2 regions of the Turicibacter bilis genome follow, and region 1 is predicted to be linked to the other one. Evidence: riboswitches for the same ligand, from Rfam matches in the RefSeq annotation. Region 1 holds a riboswitch; the other holds the start of a gene.

Region 1 (8,132 bases):
GAATCTTCAATCGTTAGTTGATGGATAATCTCTTCTAAACTTAATGATAAATTAGATGTTTTTAACGTATAGGTACGATTACCATCTTCTAAAAACGAATAAATAGAAATAGTTTCAAAACGTAATCCACTGAATTGTAACACTTGTAATAGTTCGTAGCATTGTTTGGCAAACGCCTCTTTTGAATCATAAGTTATATCGTCTAAAATATTTAAACTAACAGGTAAAGTAGGATCATATGAGTCGGTTGATTTGTACGTATTTATTGGAACATCGATTTGTGGATAAAGTGATAACTGCCAGGCATTAATATCTGAATGCACAGCGATGAATAATTCTAAGACTTGTTGAACTTCGTCCTCCATTTTTAGTTGAGTTCTAAAGTGATAATCATCATATATTTCATTACCTTTAATATAGCAATAAATCGTTCCGCTATTTCGAGAATCTTCTTGATCGACAACGTCACCTAAATAACTCGCTTCTTTTGGGTTGTATCTAACATTAGTTAATATGAGCTGCTGATCGTAAACGTCATCAATATAAGCTTGTATTGCTGTTTTAGCCTGCCAATAAGTAAGCAAAGTCCCCTTCGTTGAAGAGTAAGCCATTAATGCATAGCCAAATAGTCCGCCACAAATGATGAGAGATAGAATCTGCATTGTTGTTGACTTATGTTTACGTAAAATCCAACTTGCAAGTGCGACGCCACAGGTGCTAAAAATAAAGATTTGTAAAAACATAACGATACAATAAGCGACTTGTTTAGTTGTAATCATTAAACAAAGCATCATGACGAGTAGCATGTAAAAAATCTTTTTTGGCTGTTGATAAAGTAGGGTTAAACAAAATGGAATAAGAACAATCCAAGGAATCGTATCAATTCCAGCAAGAGGCTGTAAAAATAAATAAACGGCAAGAATTAAACTAATAAAGACCGCAAAATATTGTTGACGAGTTAGCATTCTTTTTAGTTGCTTGAGTCCTTTTTTCTCTTGTTCATTGATTGGAACCTCAATCTTTGGAAGCGGGGCTCGATATAGTGACGAGCAATTAGCGCAACTTTTTAAATGTTCTTCAATTTCTTTTTTTGTCTGTTCACTTACTAAGTCCTCCTCATAAAGAGGTAACAAATCTTTAATCATTTCGCATTTACACATGCTATCCCTCCCTAATTGATACTGTCATCTTTTAATAAATGAGCTAATTTTTGTCGATTTCTAAAAAAGTTAACCCGACAATAATTTTCACTTCGCTTTAGAATACTACCAATTTCAACAAAGGACAATTGATTAATAAGCCGTAAAATCAAAATTTCTTTAGCTGGGGTTTCAAAGGTCTGTATGAACTTTAAGACCTCCTCAGTTGTATTATCCACTTGAGAGATTGTCGCCATTTCTGGCACATGATCGAGTGAATATATGCTTGGATTCTTTTTAATATAAGCAAAGTATTCATGTCGAGCAATTCCAATCAGCCAAGACTTGATGCTGGAATCTCCGCGAAATTTTTCAATCGCTCGAATAGCAACTAAAAAAGTTTGTGAAACGATATCCTCTGTCTGATAATGATTCAATGTTAATGAAAAAACATACCGATATAAATCATCAGAATACGTTTGATAGAGCCGTTCAATTTCATACACATCACTCCTTACTTGCGAAGGAAATATTCGTTTTGAAAATGGCATAAGATCCACCTCCTCCTTCATGAACCTAATAATAAGTGGAAAAAAATCAGTAAATCGTTACACTGTATCCATAATTTTCTTATCTATTATTTTATCGTTAAGGATATCTTATTGTAAATCGAGGAATAACTTTCACTAATCGAATCAATCAAAAATCTATACGCCATTAAAAATCGCTGAAGGAAGTAACTTAGGAGCCGCTCGAATTCGAATTCGCTCATTAAAAGCAACGATGCTTGAACGTGAAAAAAATCAGTTTATAAGACATGAAGTATATAAGTCCAGATAAGTTTTTCATATCGTAAAAACTTTTAAAGCCCTACTAATGGAGGATTAGATTATCTTTGATAATCGCTAGGAGACCATACCCCAGCAAAGGAGGATTGTTCGCTATGCTCACTGCTGTGGGCCCCATTCCTTACCAATGGTCGATTGTTTTACAAGTAAAACTGCTAGGTGACCCATTCCCTACTAATTGAGGAAATATGCTTCGCATGGTAGGTGACCCCTGGACGATAGTTTGTCTTAGTATTAAAAAGAATTGCCAACTAAGCCTACTATAGAATGATGAAATACATTTCTGTTTCCATATCGATTTTTTTATAAACAATTTGTGGAAATAATTGTATTTTTAATTACTTTATGATAAAATTTTGATGAAAGATGAGAAATGAGGAAGTATATTCTGTATGTGGGCACTTTGGAATATACGGAGTTAGTAGTGCAACCGGCTCTAAAAAAGATTATGGTAGATAATCTTTTTTAGAGTTTTTTTCTTACTTAAGAAAAAAATTTAGAAACGAAGAAGTATTTCTGTATGTAGGTCCTTTGAATATATGGAGTTAGTAGCACAACCGACTCTTATGCTAATTACTTTTGAGCGTTAGTGATAAGAGTTTTTTCTATTGTCTGACTCATGTTCAAGATTAGGAAATTAATCAGATTAGAATTTTATGATGATAGAGATTTGTTTGATTATAATTTAGACATAAAAATGATTAAGAATAAGGCTAATGATAGGGAGAGAGCAAATTGAGACACAATTCAGTTACAAGTAATATAGTCGGGGGAACAACAAAGTTAGAAACTAAAACTGAACTAAACAACCTAAATGAGAGTAAGAATAACTTTATCCAAATGAATCCTACAACTATAACAAAGGATAGGAAGGTCAATGATCAAGTTTCAGTAAAATCAGTCAATATTGAAATGCTAACATTGAATTATGAAGAACTAGAGTTAAATTCTGGAGAGATATGTAAATTAGAAGTAACAATCGATTCAGACAATGTGGCATATGACCAAGTACTTTTCATGTCTACTAGTGAAGACATTCTTGAAGTGGATAAAAACGGAATAGTCACAGCAGTTAATCAGGGAGTAGCTGTTGTTTTAGTGACAGTCGGTGAGAAGACTGTTGCATGTTATGTTGTTGTTAATTAGATACTATAAATAAAACCAAATCAATCAAATAATCACCGACAAGTATTTAAATTGCAACTGCATAGTTAGGTTTAGGTAGCCTTTCGTTAATGTTAGGAACACTTTTACGTAAAAAGAAATAAAGAATACCAAAAAAGCGTTGAGTCATTCAACGCTTTTTTTGTTTTTTACTTTGACTAGGAATCGAATCGAGTACTATTTCTTAATTAAAAAGGGAAAGTGTTATGAAATAATTTCCACTATTTTTTGATATAGGCTAAGATAACTCCAACATATGGAATGATCGTATATTTATAAGAGTATCCACAAGCTGTTTCGTTATATAGAAAAAAGATGCTAAGGATAAATAATAATTCAATGAACAGTGGTAGACCCCAGTTCCATTTAGAAGCTAAGAAGCCTACAACTAAGCTATAGATATGCGTAAATAACTAATAAAGCAATGATTATCAAACATAAGGTATCGATTCGAATCAACATTAAAGTAAATACGGTAATATAAAAAAGTAAAGCCCCAATTCCAAGTATTACAAACAATCCTTTCATTTCACTACACGGTCCCTTACCTTTTTAAATTTCGAACTCCTTTTAAGAGTTAGATTAAAAGTGTTTCGCTTTCATTGAAGTGTGTTAGAATATAAATGTAACCGTTGTTTATTTTGGAGAAAGGGGGTTTTAAAGATGAAAAAAATCGTTTTATTATGTGCCGCTGGAATGTCTACTAGTTTATTAGTTAATAAAATGCGTGAAGTTGCAACAAAAGAAGGGTTTGAATGCGATATTAATGCTTACTCTGTTTCAGAAGCTCAAAAACATGGATCTGAAGCTGATGTTATTTTATTAGGCCCACAAGTACGATTTGAATTATCACGTGTTAAAAGTTTAGCGAAATGCCCTGTTGATTCGATTGATATGCGTGCTTATGGGATGATGGATGGAGCAAAAGTTTTACAACAGGCAAAAACTTTAATGGGATTATAGAAAATAATGTATATAAATAGATAAATAAGCTTAACAAATGACCTAATTCATGTTATGTTATTCTATAAATAAGGGAGTAGTTAACACGATAGGTGGGATTTGATCAACATACTCGAATCATTTTGATTCTGGTCAAATCATAGCGACGAGACTTATTAAAAGGCAGTTAGTCTTTTAATAAGTCTTTTTTATTATCAGAAAGGAGGAGTTATCTTTTTCAGCATAGAGCTATTAGCAATTTATCAAAAGATAATCATAAGTAAATTATTAGGGAGGGTTAAGTGTGCTTCGATTTAATAAGTTACAACCAACACAATATGTTGTTTTGGGATTTTTCTTAGTGATTCTAATAGGTTCATTTCTGTTATTTTTACCTTTCACGCATATGGAGGGGGCAGAAGTCAGTTATATTGATGCCTTATTTACAGCGACTAGTGCCGTTAGTGTAACCGGATTAATTGCCATTGATACAGCAGAACATTTTAATGTTTTAGGGAGAACGATTATTGCTTTATTAATTCAGATTGGTGGATTGGGAGTCACCTCTGTTGGCGCAGCTTTTATTTTAATGATGCAGAAAAAATTTGGATTACATCATCGTCTTCTTTTAATGGAAGGGATGAATTTCAGCTCATTAAGTGGGGTTGTTCGATTAGTTAAATATGTTTTAAAATTCACGTTAATCGTTGAATTGATTGGGATGATTTTAAGCTTTATCGTTTTTTCTCAAGATTATCCATTTTGGTCAGCTTTAGGAATTAGTGCATTCCATTCAGTTGCTGCCTTTAATAATGCGGGATTTGATATTTTAGGTGGATTACAAAACTTAATTCCTTATCGCGAAAGTGTATTACTAAATCTAACAACGGCGGGGTTAATTATTATTGCCGGATTTGGATTTGTCACAACAATAGAGATTTATACAAAACGAAACTTTAAAAAGCTAAGTATGAATACAAAGATTGTTGTAATCATGACTGTGACATTATTAATTGTTGGAACACTTTTATTGAAAATGACGGAAGGATTTAGTTGGATGGACGCCTTCTTCCACAGTGTTTCAGCTCGTACTGCAGGTTTTTCTACCGTTCCAATTGGTAGCTTTACACATGCTGGATTACTCGTTTTATCTGTTTTAATGTTTATTGGGGCATCGCCAGGATCAACCGGTGGAGGGATTAAAACGACAACGTTTTTTACTATTATTCAAAGTATTAAAGGGATTGCAACGAATACACCAGTGACAGCTTTCAAACGTCGTATTCCCGCAGATAGTATTATTAAAGCTTTTAGTATTTTTACTTTAGCGATTATGGTCATTACAACAAGTACGCTTTTAATTCTTATTGTCGAACCTAACTTAACTTTTATTGAGGTGTTTGTTGAGGTTGTTTCAGCAGCGGGAACAGTTGGTCTTTCAACTGGGATTACCCCAGATTTAAGTGTCATTAGTAAATTAATTTTATGTGTGACAATGTTTATTGGTCGACTTGGACCTCTAAGTATTGCATGCGTTTGGGCTTATCAAAAAGCAGCTCCAAAATTTAATTATCCAGAAGAACAGATTACGATTGGTTAGATAAAAAACAAAACATCTTATGAAGCTTTTAGTTCAATAGGTTGTTTTTTATAAAATAATTGGGAGGAAGTTTATGAATATATAAGTCCAGATAAATTTTCTTCAAAGAATTTTTTTATAACCCTAGCAACGGTAGACAGCTAAGATCACACTCTTCGAGTGTGCCACTTAGCCTAGGGGACCATACCCTACCAGTGGAAGATACTTGCTTCGCAAGGCAGGGGATCCATACCCTACCAGTGGAAGATACTTGCTTCGCAAGGCAGGGGACCCATACCCTAGCAATTGAGGATAGCTAGGATCACAACCTTTCGGTTGTGCCACTTAGCCTAGGGAACCCCCGGACTATAGGCTGTTTTGATAGGTAAAAGAGATCAGTATTTTTTATTTGCTACTTTAGATGTAGAATGCTTATCTGTTTATATATATAAGTCCAGATAAGTTTTTCATATCGGAAAACTTTTAAGCCCTACTAATGGAGGAAACATGCTTCGCATGGTAGGTGACCCATTCCCTAGCAGTGGAGGATTAGATTATCTTTGATAATCGCCAGGTGACCCCTGGACTATAGGGTGTCTTTATAAATTAAAGGATATCAGTATTTTTGTTTGCCACCTTAGATGTAGAATACTTATCTGTTTATATATAGAATCAGCTTAAAAATTTAAAGTAAAAAGGTTTAATAGGGAGAAAAAGTATGTTTTATCTAAATAAATTAAGGCCGGTACAGTATGTAGTAATTCTCTTTCTATCAGTTATTTTGATAGGAGCACTTATCTTATCTTTGCCGATTACCCATATGGATGGAAAAGAGGTTACTTATATTGATGCCTTATTTACATCTATTAGTGCCGTCTGTGTCACTGGGTTAGTCGCAGTAGATATCTCTGAATACTTTAATTTATTTGGACGTATTATTATTGCTGTTTTAATTCAAATTGGTGGATTAGGTGTAACTTCGATAGGAGCAATTTTTATCTTGATTGCTCAGCGGAAATTTGGTTTATATCAGCGGTTATTATTGATGGAAGGGCTAAATTTGAATTCACTAAGTGGGAGTGTTAGGTTAATTAAATATGTTTTGAAATTTACCTTAATCGTCGAATTAATTGGAATGGTTTTAAGTTTTATTGTGTTTTCTAAAGATTATCCTTTTTGGTCAGCATTAGGGATTAGTGCGTTTCATTCAGTTGCTACTTTTAATAATTCAGGTCTAGATATTTTAGATGGATCACATAGTTTATTAGTTTATCGCGAGAATGTATTACTATATGTGACAACTATTGGACTGAGTTTAATAGGTGGATTTGGTTTTGTTCCAATGATTGAGATTTATTCCAAACGTCAATTTAGAAAATTTAGTTTAGATACAAAAGTTATTATGATAATGACTAGTTTATTAATTGGAATTGGAACTCTTCTTTTAATGGTAACAGAACATTTTAGTTTATCAGATGCATTGTTTTACAGTATTTCAGCTTGTACAGCAGGAATTACAATGCTACCTATTAGTAATTTTTCATCTGCTAGCTTATTAATTCTAATGATCTTAATGTTTATAGGAACTTCACCCGGGTCAACGGGAGGTGGAATAAAAACAACAACCTTTTTTACGATAATTCAAAGTATTAAAGGGATTGCTACTAATACCCCGGTAACAGCCTTTAAGCGGCGAATTCCAACGGATAGTATCATTAAGGCATTTAGTATTTTTTGTTTGGCTATCAGTATTAATATTGTTAGTACTTTAGTTATTCTATTTTTAGAGTCTGATTTTACTTTTACCGAAGTTTTATTTGAGGTTGTTTCAGCGACAGCTACTATTGGATTATCATTAGGAATTACTTCTGAACTAGGTGATTTCAGTAAATTAATTTTAGGGATTACTATGTTTATTGGACGAGTAGGACCACTTAGTATTGCTTGTATATGGTCTTATCAAAAAATGGCTCCACGATTTAATTATCCTGAAGAACAGGTCACGATTGGTTAATTCAAATAATAGAGACGATTTTGATTTAAAGATAATCAGAAGACATAAAAAAAAAGCTCCTATGTAAGTCCACATCGGTTTCAGTTTAGGGAGAGTTTTAGTCTTTTTACATGAAGTTTTACATTAAAAATTACATAAGTTTTTGCAACTCCCTTAAAGTAGGTAAAACCAATAGGTTAAGCCTACTTTTTCTTATTTTGTTTATATTTTTACAAGACTTTTTGTTAGACAAAATAGAGTGGTCATCATTTTATGACCGACTAAATTTAATATGTAAAAATAGTAACATTTTTTAATGTTGCTTATCTTTAAAAATACTTATAACTATTGATACGACAATAAAAAAAAGCAACTGCAAAAGCAGTCGCAATTTTCATAGTAAATTTGTGTGTAATTTCAGAAAAACACTCCCATATCTGAATCGGATGGTAAGTCCAGATAAGTGT
Region 2 (8,132 bases), 1.0 Mb from region 1:
TTCGCACCTGCTAAATTAACCTCTACATACTGTTGTGGGTCTCTTGAATTCATTAATCCGCTATCAAACTGTTTTTCCCCATCAACATAAACTTGAAAAACAACACTTCCGACTGAACCATACATTTGACGATCGACCCCAACATATGAGCTGAAAAATTGATAATCTTTATCGCTTAAATCATAGATAATCGTTGACGTTGAATGAGCACCAATTCCGTGTTCATAAGTCGCTACTGATCCATCTTCATTTGTTAATCTCAAGGTATTTCCACTTGCAGAGATATCTTTTTTCGCACTTCCATAACTTTGATTTGCTGATTTCCAGTCGTAATCTGTTAGATACGTAAAATCATTCATATCAACGACTGAAATCGTACGAGTTTTTTCAACTTGATTCCCATCTGAATCTGTAACAGTATAAGTAATTGTATATTTTCCTGGACAATCGAAGTTAACGTTTTCTGCTCCTGATACTTGTACTGATCCTGTTAATTCTCCATCTTCAGCATCTTTTGCCGTGTATGTACCGATAATGTCTTCTAATTTTTGTCCTACTTTCACAGCTGCATCCTTTGGAATTGTTAATTGCGGTTTGGCATTATTTGTAATTAATTTCGGATTAGCGATTATAGCATGGTCTGACGTATTTCCATTCCCTGCATCATTTATCTCAATTACTAATTCCTTAACTCCTTTAACTGGCACATCGACAGATACCATATTATCGGCATGTTTTAAAATTGGCGTCTTTGCTAAAACTTGACCATCTGCAATAACCTTCACTTGTAAACTTGAATTTAATTGAGAGGCAATATTCATGTCTACCCCAATTAATGCTTCAAATCGATCATAGTCTAAATCTGTTAAATCATACGTTATTTTTCCATTCGCATGAATTCCAAATCCTTGTTCAAAGGTTTGAATGTCACCATTTATACGACCTTTAATATTTTCATTTCGTCGTGGTGTTCCCCATACTGTTTCAACATCTGTCCATTCAATATCTGATAAATAGTCATAGTCACTAACCACTTCGACTTTAATAGTTTTAGCCGTTGTCATTCCTTGATCTTCGGCCATGAAAGTGACTGGATAGATTCCTTTTTGACTCATATCAACTGAATGATTAACTGTTACTGCATTCGTCATCTCTTCACCAGTATATGTATAAGCTTTTGCAAGATTCATCGGTTCAAATGCCTCATTTAATTTGAATATTACCTTTTCTTGACTAGTCATAATTGTCGGCGCTAATGAATGAAGATGAACTTCTTCACCTGGATTTAACTTCTTATCATAAGGAATTACCTTGTACTCAACCGCTTCTCCAACTTCAGTCGTTGTATCAATAAAACTATTTGTTGAAGTAAATCCGATTAATTCTTCATCTTTAAAAATCTCATATCCTAAAACATCAGCGGCAACATCAGCATTTACTTTGAATACTAACTGATTATGTTCACCATGCGTTAAACGTTCAACCACTAATCCTGTCTCTTTTTCAAAGCCATTTCCTTTATATTCAATATAGTCATAATTTGCATACCACGTTTTAACTTCTGGTTTTTTATATTGGCTGACAAATTCTTTTGTCTCATCTGAAACAAAGAACCCATGGCGTTCAAAATGTTCAGTTAAATCTAACTCTAACGCAATACTTGAGTATTTTGCTAATTGATTTAATTTATCGTTTGCTGAATCTTGTGAATCTAATACAACATTGTTCTCACGATATTGTCGATTAAGTTTAGCCCAATAACCAGGATAAATCATTTCTAATTGCCAAAATACTGCTAAATTTTCAAAGTATGAACCTGAATAATACTCATTATTATCTTTGGAAATTACATTTTTATAAATATGACTTTCAAATGGGATACGCTTATCTGGTTTATTATAGTAATACGATGAATTCTGTGGAATCATGTTATTTGTAACTTCTCCGATTGTTCGAACTCCAATATCTAATCGATGACCCATTTCATGGTCAACACCCCAACCACCGACACTCGTTAACATACTAACCATAACATCGCCTTGAACCCCGATATGATTTGTATAAGCATACATATATCCAAATGGTTGAGCTAGACGAATATTTTCACGCGTATACTTCACATCATTTAATTCATTGCTACCATCCAATCCTAAATATTCAAATACTAAATCCATGTGGTCATTATACATGTTTACAGTTTGAAGTGGACTAAACTCTTGGTTCACATAGGCTTCATATGCACCGGTTGCTGTTCCCGTGAATACTAAATGATCAGATACAATTTCAACGATATCAATCATTTGACGATTCATAACATCTGGATTTGCTTTTTTATCTGCATCTAATCGCGCTTTATAATCTTTTAATAACTGTAAAAACTCTTGCTCATCTGTATTTTTATCCATCATTGGGAATACTTCAACACCTTTAGCAAATCGGATAACTGGTGACTTTCCTTGTTGCTCCTCTGTATAAGGATTAACAATATATACCGCTCCACCCGGTGTTACTGAATGATGGTACCACCCATCATTTTGAGTGACTTCTGGCACTGTAATGACATTTTTTCCAGCATGTAAACTAACCGTTCTTCCCCAGTTTGCAAAACTTCCCTCTTGCTGTGAGAAAAACAGTTGAGGTAATGGTTTTCCTGGTTCAGCATCAACATAAACAACAACTGTATCACCTGGTTTCGCCAACACTCCAGTTGGTTGATTATTATTTCCAAATCCAAACTTTAAATTCTGATTACTGTGTGCAGTTCGGTCACCATGTTGCTCTACGGTAACTGTTTTTACCGTTTGTAATTCATTATTAATAATATCTTTTGCTAACTGAATATCTTCTTGATAAATAGAAGCTAATGGATGCTCACTCACTTTATTCTCTAAAATTTCTAATTTTTCAATTGTATTAAAAGCTTCAGATACTTCATTCATCAGTCCATTTGTAAATAGATTTTTCATTTGATCTGCAGTAGCATCTTCCTTATAAACACGGATATCTCCAATAGATGACCAATCTTGATGAGCTTCTTCAAAAACAAATTTAATACGCTTTGCTTTTGTTGAATCAAACTTGATTTCTAACAGGTCATTTGTCACCGCATAGTGACCTTCCGAAACTTTTTGGAAGTTATCCCCTGTAGCAACTGGCGAAATATAGATACTAAATTTTGTTGGGAATCCTTTATTAATCGTTCGAGCTTTATAAGTTAAACGATCGACTTCTGTTGTTTTTTCTAACGTTAAAATAACTTCATTTTTAAATGTATCACTATTAGGTTTCCCAGTCTCCCAATGTGTTGTGACATCTTCATCAATTGCATATTGAAGTGGGGCTCCTGGATAATTTCCACCATTATTACTAATCGCAGAAATAGGCACACGGAACATCTCATCATATTGTTTGATATATTCTGTATAGAATGGTGTAAATTTACTTACATTAGAAGTTCCCGATTGGATGGTACCAAATTCTATTAACTCTTTAGCAATGTTCAACTTTTCCATATACTCATCGGCAAATGGATGATTTTTTACCTGTTCAGTCAATGATTCTATCATTGCAATTGTAGCAAATTCCGGGTTTAATTCACTCATAGTCTTATCTATGAATAAGCGATCCATTACTTCAGAGATACTATCTGGTTTATAAATTCCAAACTCAGAAGCAATTGCCCAGTTTTCATATCCTTCTGTAAACACAAATTTAATACGACGTGCATCTGTTGGATTAAATAAAATCTCCATCGTATTTTTTGTATCAATCGCCATCTCTCCAGCTGTTACTTTTTCAAATGTATCACCTTGAGATGTTTTTGAGATATAAATTTCAAATGCTTGGGCATATCCTCTAGAGTGATTATTTGAATACATTAAGCGATTAATTGTTGTTAATTCTTCTAATGTAATAATAACTTCATTCGTATGGCTTGAACTATTTTGAGATCTCGAATGCCATCTTGTATTGATGTCATTATCCATTGCATTTAAAATGCTATGACTTGCATAATGACCACCATTCGTCGTGATACTTGTGATTTTTTCAGAAGGCACTTTATATAATGCATCATAAGCCTCTAATCTCTCATCATCAAAAGAAGTAAACGTTGAAATCATCGCATTCATATAGTTAACTTCTGTTAATTCTAATAAAATTCGAGCATTAGCAATATCCTCTTTAAAATCATCATAAAATGGATGTTGCTGTGCAAGAACCTCAAATTCATTTAACTTCTCAATGGTATTAAATTCTTCACTTAGTTCATTTTTAGACTCATTCGTAAAAATGTGATTCATTTGATTCAGAAGTGCATCTTCTTTATAGAACCAAAATTCTGATGCACTGGCCCAATCTTGATTAGCTGATTTAAAAACAAATTTAATTTTTTTAGCTTGAATCGTATCAAACTTAAACTCCATCATATTTCCTGTTGTAGTATGACTTCCAGTAACAGCTAATCGAAAATCATCATCTTCCCCAGACAACGAAGCATAAATTTCAAATTCATTTGGGAATCCTTTTCCTTTAGCCACATCTTATCGAGTGGCATAAACAATACGATCAATAGATTTAATCTGATTAAATTCAATAATCACTTCATTGATAAATGAGGAAGTATTTTTTGTTCCAGTTTCCCAATGAGTTGATAAATTATTATCAAATGCTTTATCTAACGAACTTGAATTATATTGTCCCCCATTATTTGAGAATGAGACTATCTCATCTCGTGAGACGCGATACTTTTCATTGTAAGCATTAAAGTTATCATAGCTATTTAATGCAAAGCCTCTAACAATCGCTTCACTCACTTTATTTTCTTTAGTTTCTTCTTCTGAAACTTTCACTTGTGTTTGCCATTCATTGGCGAATACACTTAGTGTTGGCGAAAAATTTGAGATAATTAGTGATAATGCTAATACACTCGGTAAACTTTTTTTCATGATCTTACCCCTTTTTCTTAATGATAATTCGAAAGTGATAAAAAACTACTCATTTCTCTTATTGCTTATATAAGCAAGAAGGGTACCACGCCTAAGAATAAAAAAACTACCTATAAAAGGTAGTTGCCATCTTATTTCAATATCACAAAAAAACATCATAAAAAAAGCCTGTTCAAAGCTTGTTATTATTTCTTTTATGAAATACAAAGAATTATCATTCTTCGGCAACTGGCTGGCATAGTTTATATAAACCTTAGCCCCTTTAGCTTTGCGCCTCTAGATTTCCCTAGATTTGCCAATATATTCACTTTACACATACATTTTATAATATTTTTTCCATAATTAAAATATTTTTTCGAATTTTATCCATATTTTTTCTTTAACAGCAAGGTTAATTTATAAAATTTAGAATGATTACCATTATTTTTAATACATCTAATTTTTTTCTCTTATCTAATGATCTGATTATTTTTACTTTTATGGATTAGTTCTATCATTTTAGTAAATGATAACGATTATGGAGGTGAATTACGATGTCTGGTAAAATGCATAAGTATAATGAAAAGAAAGTGAAACAACCAGGTAAAATTTATGAACCTGGTGAACCTGTTCCTGGAACAGGTGTCACAACAAAGAAAAAAGAACAAAAACATTAACCTTTAACGCATATCGAACCATAGAATACACTAACAAAAAGACTGCTAGGACGCTAGCCAGTCTTTTTTGTTAGATTCACTTCTCCCAAACTAATTGAAATAGAACGAGATAAACCAAGACCGCCACTTCTTTTCCAAGTACCAGTGTTGATAATGGATAAGTTAAAAGTGCGCCTAAAATCCATGTTCCTATGATTTCATCTGATACAGCTAACTCAATTTGTTTAATAAATATCCTGCTAAAAAAAGCTCCAACTATACTTCTAGGAAACTCTAATCCACTTCCTATTAAAGTATTCTTTCAAAGTAAGCGGGTAATATAAACCTGTCTATTTTGACCTCCAACTTTGAGCTAAAATGAAGCTATCAAAGAAAAGGAGGTCAATTTTTTTATGAAAGAAAATCCGATCATTGTTCCTGTTCAGTTGAATCAACCTTCATCTGATCAGCGCTATACCGATATCCCTTCATGTTACTTCAAAATAAACGGTGCTGAAGCGACGTTTTATAACGGAGTTGATAAACATATCTTACATGCCGTTTTAGCGGAGATGTCTAAATATGCTCGTTAATTTCTCGAATGTTCAAAACATATTTATTCCCTACCAGTGGAGGAGATATTTACTTCGTAAATGGTAGGTGACCCATCGTTTGTGGTCACACTGATATGCGCTGTGGCATTGATGGACTAGCAGGTATCATTACGAACAAGTATAATCTTGATTTATTTAACGATGCCCTTTTCCTATTTTGTGGACGAAAAAAAGATCGATTCAAAGCCCTTTATTGGGATAAAGACGGTTTTATCTTATTATATAAACGGATTGAGAAGGGTAACCTTCAATGGCCACGAAACCAAGAAGAAGTCAAAAAATTAACGAGTCAGGAGCTTCGTTGGCTACTTGAAGGCTTATCTATCCAACAACCTAAAGCCATTAAACCAGCTCAAACAGGATGTCTGATTTAAATCATTATAAAATGGTAATAAAACCTGTATTTTCTATCTACTTTTGGGCATACTAAGCCTAACATGAATCATTTAGAAAAAGAGGTGGCACCGTTGAGTACGTTTGAATCAAAACTAATCAAAGAAAATCAGAACTTATTAAAAAAACTGGATCAACAAACTCAACGAATCACTCAACAAGATCAACAAATCACTGAGCAGACTCTAAAAATTCAACAATTAACGGAACAAGTAGAATTTCTAACAAAAAAGCTTTTTGGATCCTCAAGCGAGAAAACTAAAGTTGATCCCAATCAACTCTCACTTTTTGAGGATCCTCATTTAGAAAACCACGAAACAAAGACTGAACCCACAGAAGAAATCACGTATCGTCGACGTAAGGTATCCGGTCGTAAAGCCGAGTTAACCAAAGATTTACCGATTGAAGAAGTTCACTGTGAGTTACACGATGAAGCTTGCCAATGTGAGTCTTGTGGTGAAAAGATGAAACCGATAGGAAAGAAAATTATTCGTGAAGAGGTTTGTTTTATCCCAGCCAAGTTATATAAAAAAGTGTACTATTCACACGCTTATAAGTGTGATTGTCATGATGATTTCTATGAACCACAGCCCATTCAATGTGCTGAAGTCCCTAAAGGACCGATCCAAAGGAGCTTAGCTGGGCCTAGTGTTCTAGCCTGGATGATTCATCAAAAGTATGAATTAAGCCTCCCCCTTTATCGTCAAGAGAAAGAATGGAAGACGTATGGTTTAGAATTAAGTCGACGCACCATGGCGAACTGGATGATCAAAGTCGCCAATGATTGGTTACGCCCACTTTACGATTATTTCGCCAAAATCTTAGTAAAAGAAGAAGTTCTTCATGCCGATGAAACACACTATCAAGTGTTAAATCGAACGGATGGACGTGACCCAACCTCTCAAGCACGAATCTGGTTAATTCAAACAGGTAAAGAATGCGAAACACCCATCGTTTATTATCACGCAGATTTAACTCGTGCAAGAGTCGTCGCTGAACAATTACTCGATGGATTTAAAGGCTACCTGCATTGTGATGGTTATTCCGGATATAAGAACTTACCGAATATTGAATTAGTGGGATGTTGGGCGCATGCCCGTCGCAAGTTCAAGGATGTGCCAGGGAAGAATGGGAAAGCAAAACAAGCCATTGACTACTGTAACCAAATTTTTAAGATTGAACGAGAACTCCAGGAATTATCGCCTGAGGAGCGTTATGAGCAACGTCAGTTACAGGTCAAGCCAGTGATCGAAGCTTTTTATGACTTTCTAGGGAGCTTCATTCCCATGAAAGGTAAGTTACAAACTGCGGTTCACTATGTTTTAAATCAAAAGAAAGAACTGATGGCATTTTTGAAAGATGGACGATTAGAAGTATCGAATAATCGTGCCGAACGTGCCATCAAAACCGTGGTGATTGGACGGAAAAATTACTTATTTTCAACAAGCTTATCAGGGGCTGAAGCCAATACGATCATTTATAGCGTCATCGAAACGGCTAAGGAACATGGCTTAAATGTCTATAAGTATTTAACTTATTTATTT

The links. Region 1 has a riboswitch for cyclic di-GMP ahead of J0J69_RS06755 (Ig-like domain-containing protein). Riboswitches for the same ligand answer to the same signal wherever they lie in the genome.
Region 2: another riboswitch for cyclic di-GMP. It lies ahead of J0J69_RS11690 (glycoside hydrolase family 6 protein); the one in region 1 lies ahead of J0J69_RS06755 (Ig-like domain-containing protein).

What each region holds. Positions count from the first base shown of each region.
Region 1 covers NZ_CP071249.1:1,387,490-1,395,621, reverse strand. Annotated here, with positions in the region: gene J0J69_RS06765 (zf-HC2 domain-containing protein) at 1-1,160, opposite strand, end outside; gene J0J69_RS06760 (RNA polymerase sigma factor) at 1,172-1,690, opposite strand; cyclic di-GMP riboswitch class II at 2,348-2,432, shown strand; gene J0J69_RS06755 (Ig-like domain-containing protein) at 2,723-3,133, shown strand; gene J0J69_RS06750 (PTS sugar transporter subunit IIB) at 3,815-4,114, shown strand; gene J0J69_RS06745 (TrkH family potassium uptake protein) at 4,398-5,693, shown strand; gene J0J69_RS06740 (TrkH family potassium uptake protein) at 6,391-7,686, shown strand.
Region 2 covers NZ_CP071249.1:2,417,759-2,425,890, reverse strand. Annotated here, with positions in the region: gene J0J69_RS11695 (NPCBM/NEW2 domain-containing protein) at 1-4,538, opposite strand, end outside; gene J0J69_RS11690 (glycoside hydrolase family 6 protein) at 4,542-4,946, opposite strand; cyclic di-GMP riboswitch class I at 5,167-5,253, opposite strand; gene J0J69_RS11685 (hypothetical protein) at 5,480-5,602, shown strand; gene J0J69_RS13570 (energy coupling factor transporter S component ThiW) at 5,679-5,891, opposite strand; gene J0J69_RS11680 (hypothetical protein) at 5,995-6,174, shown strand; gene tnpB (IS66 family insertion sequence element accessory protein TnpB) at 6,249-6,569, shown strand; gene tnpC (IS66 family transposase) at 6,633-8,132, shown strand, end outside.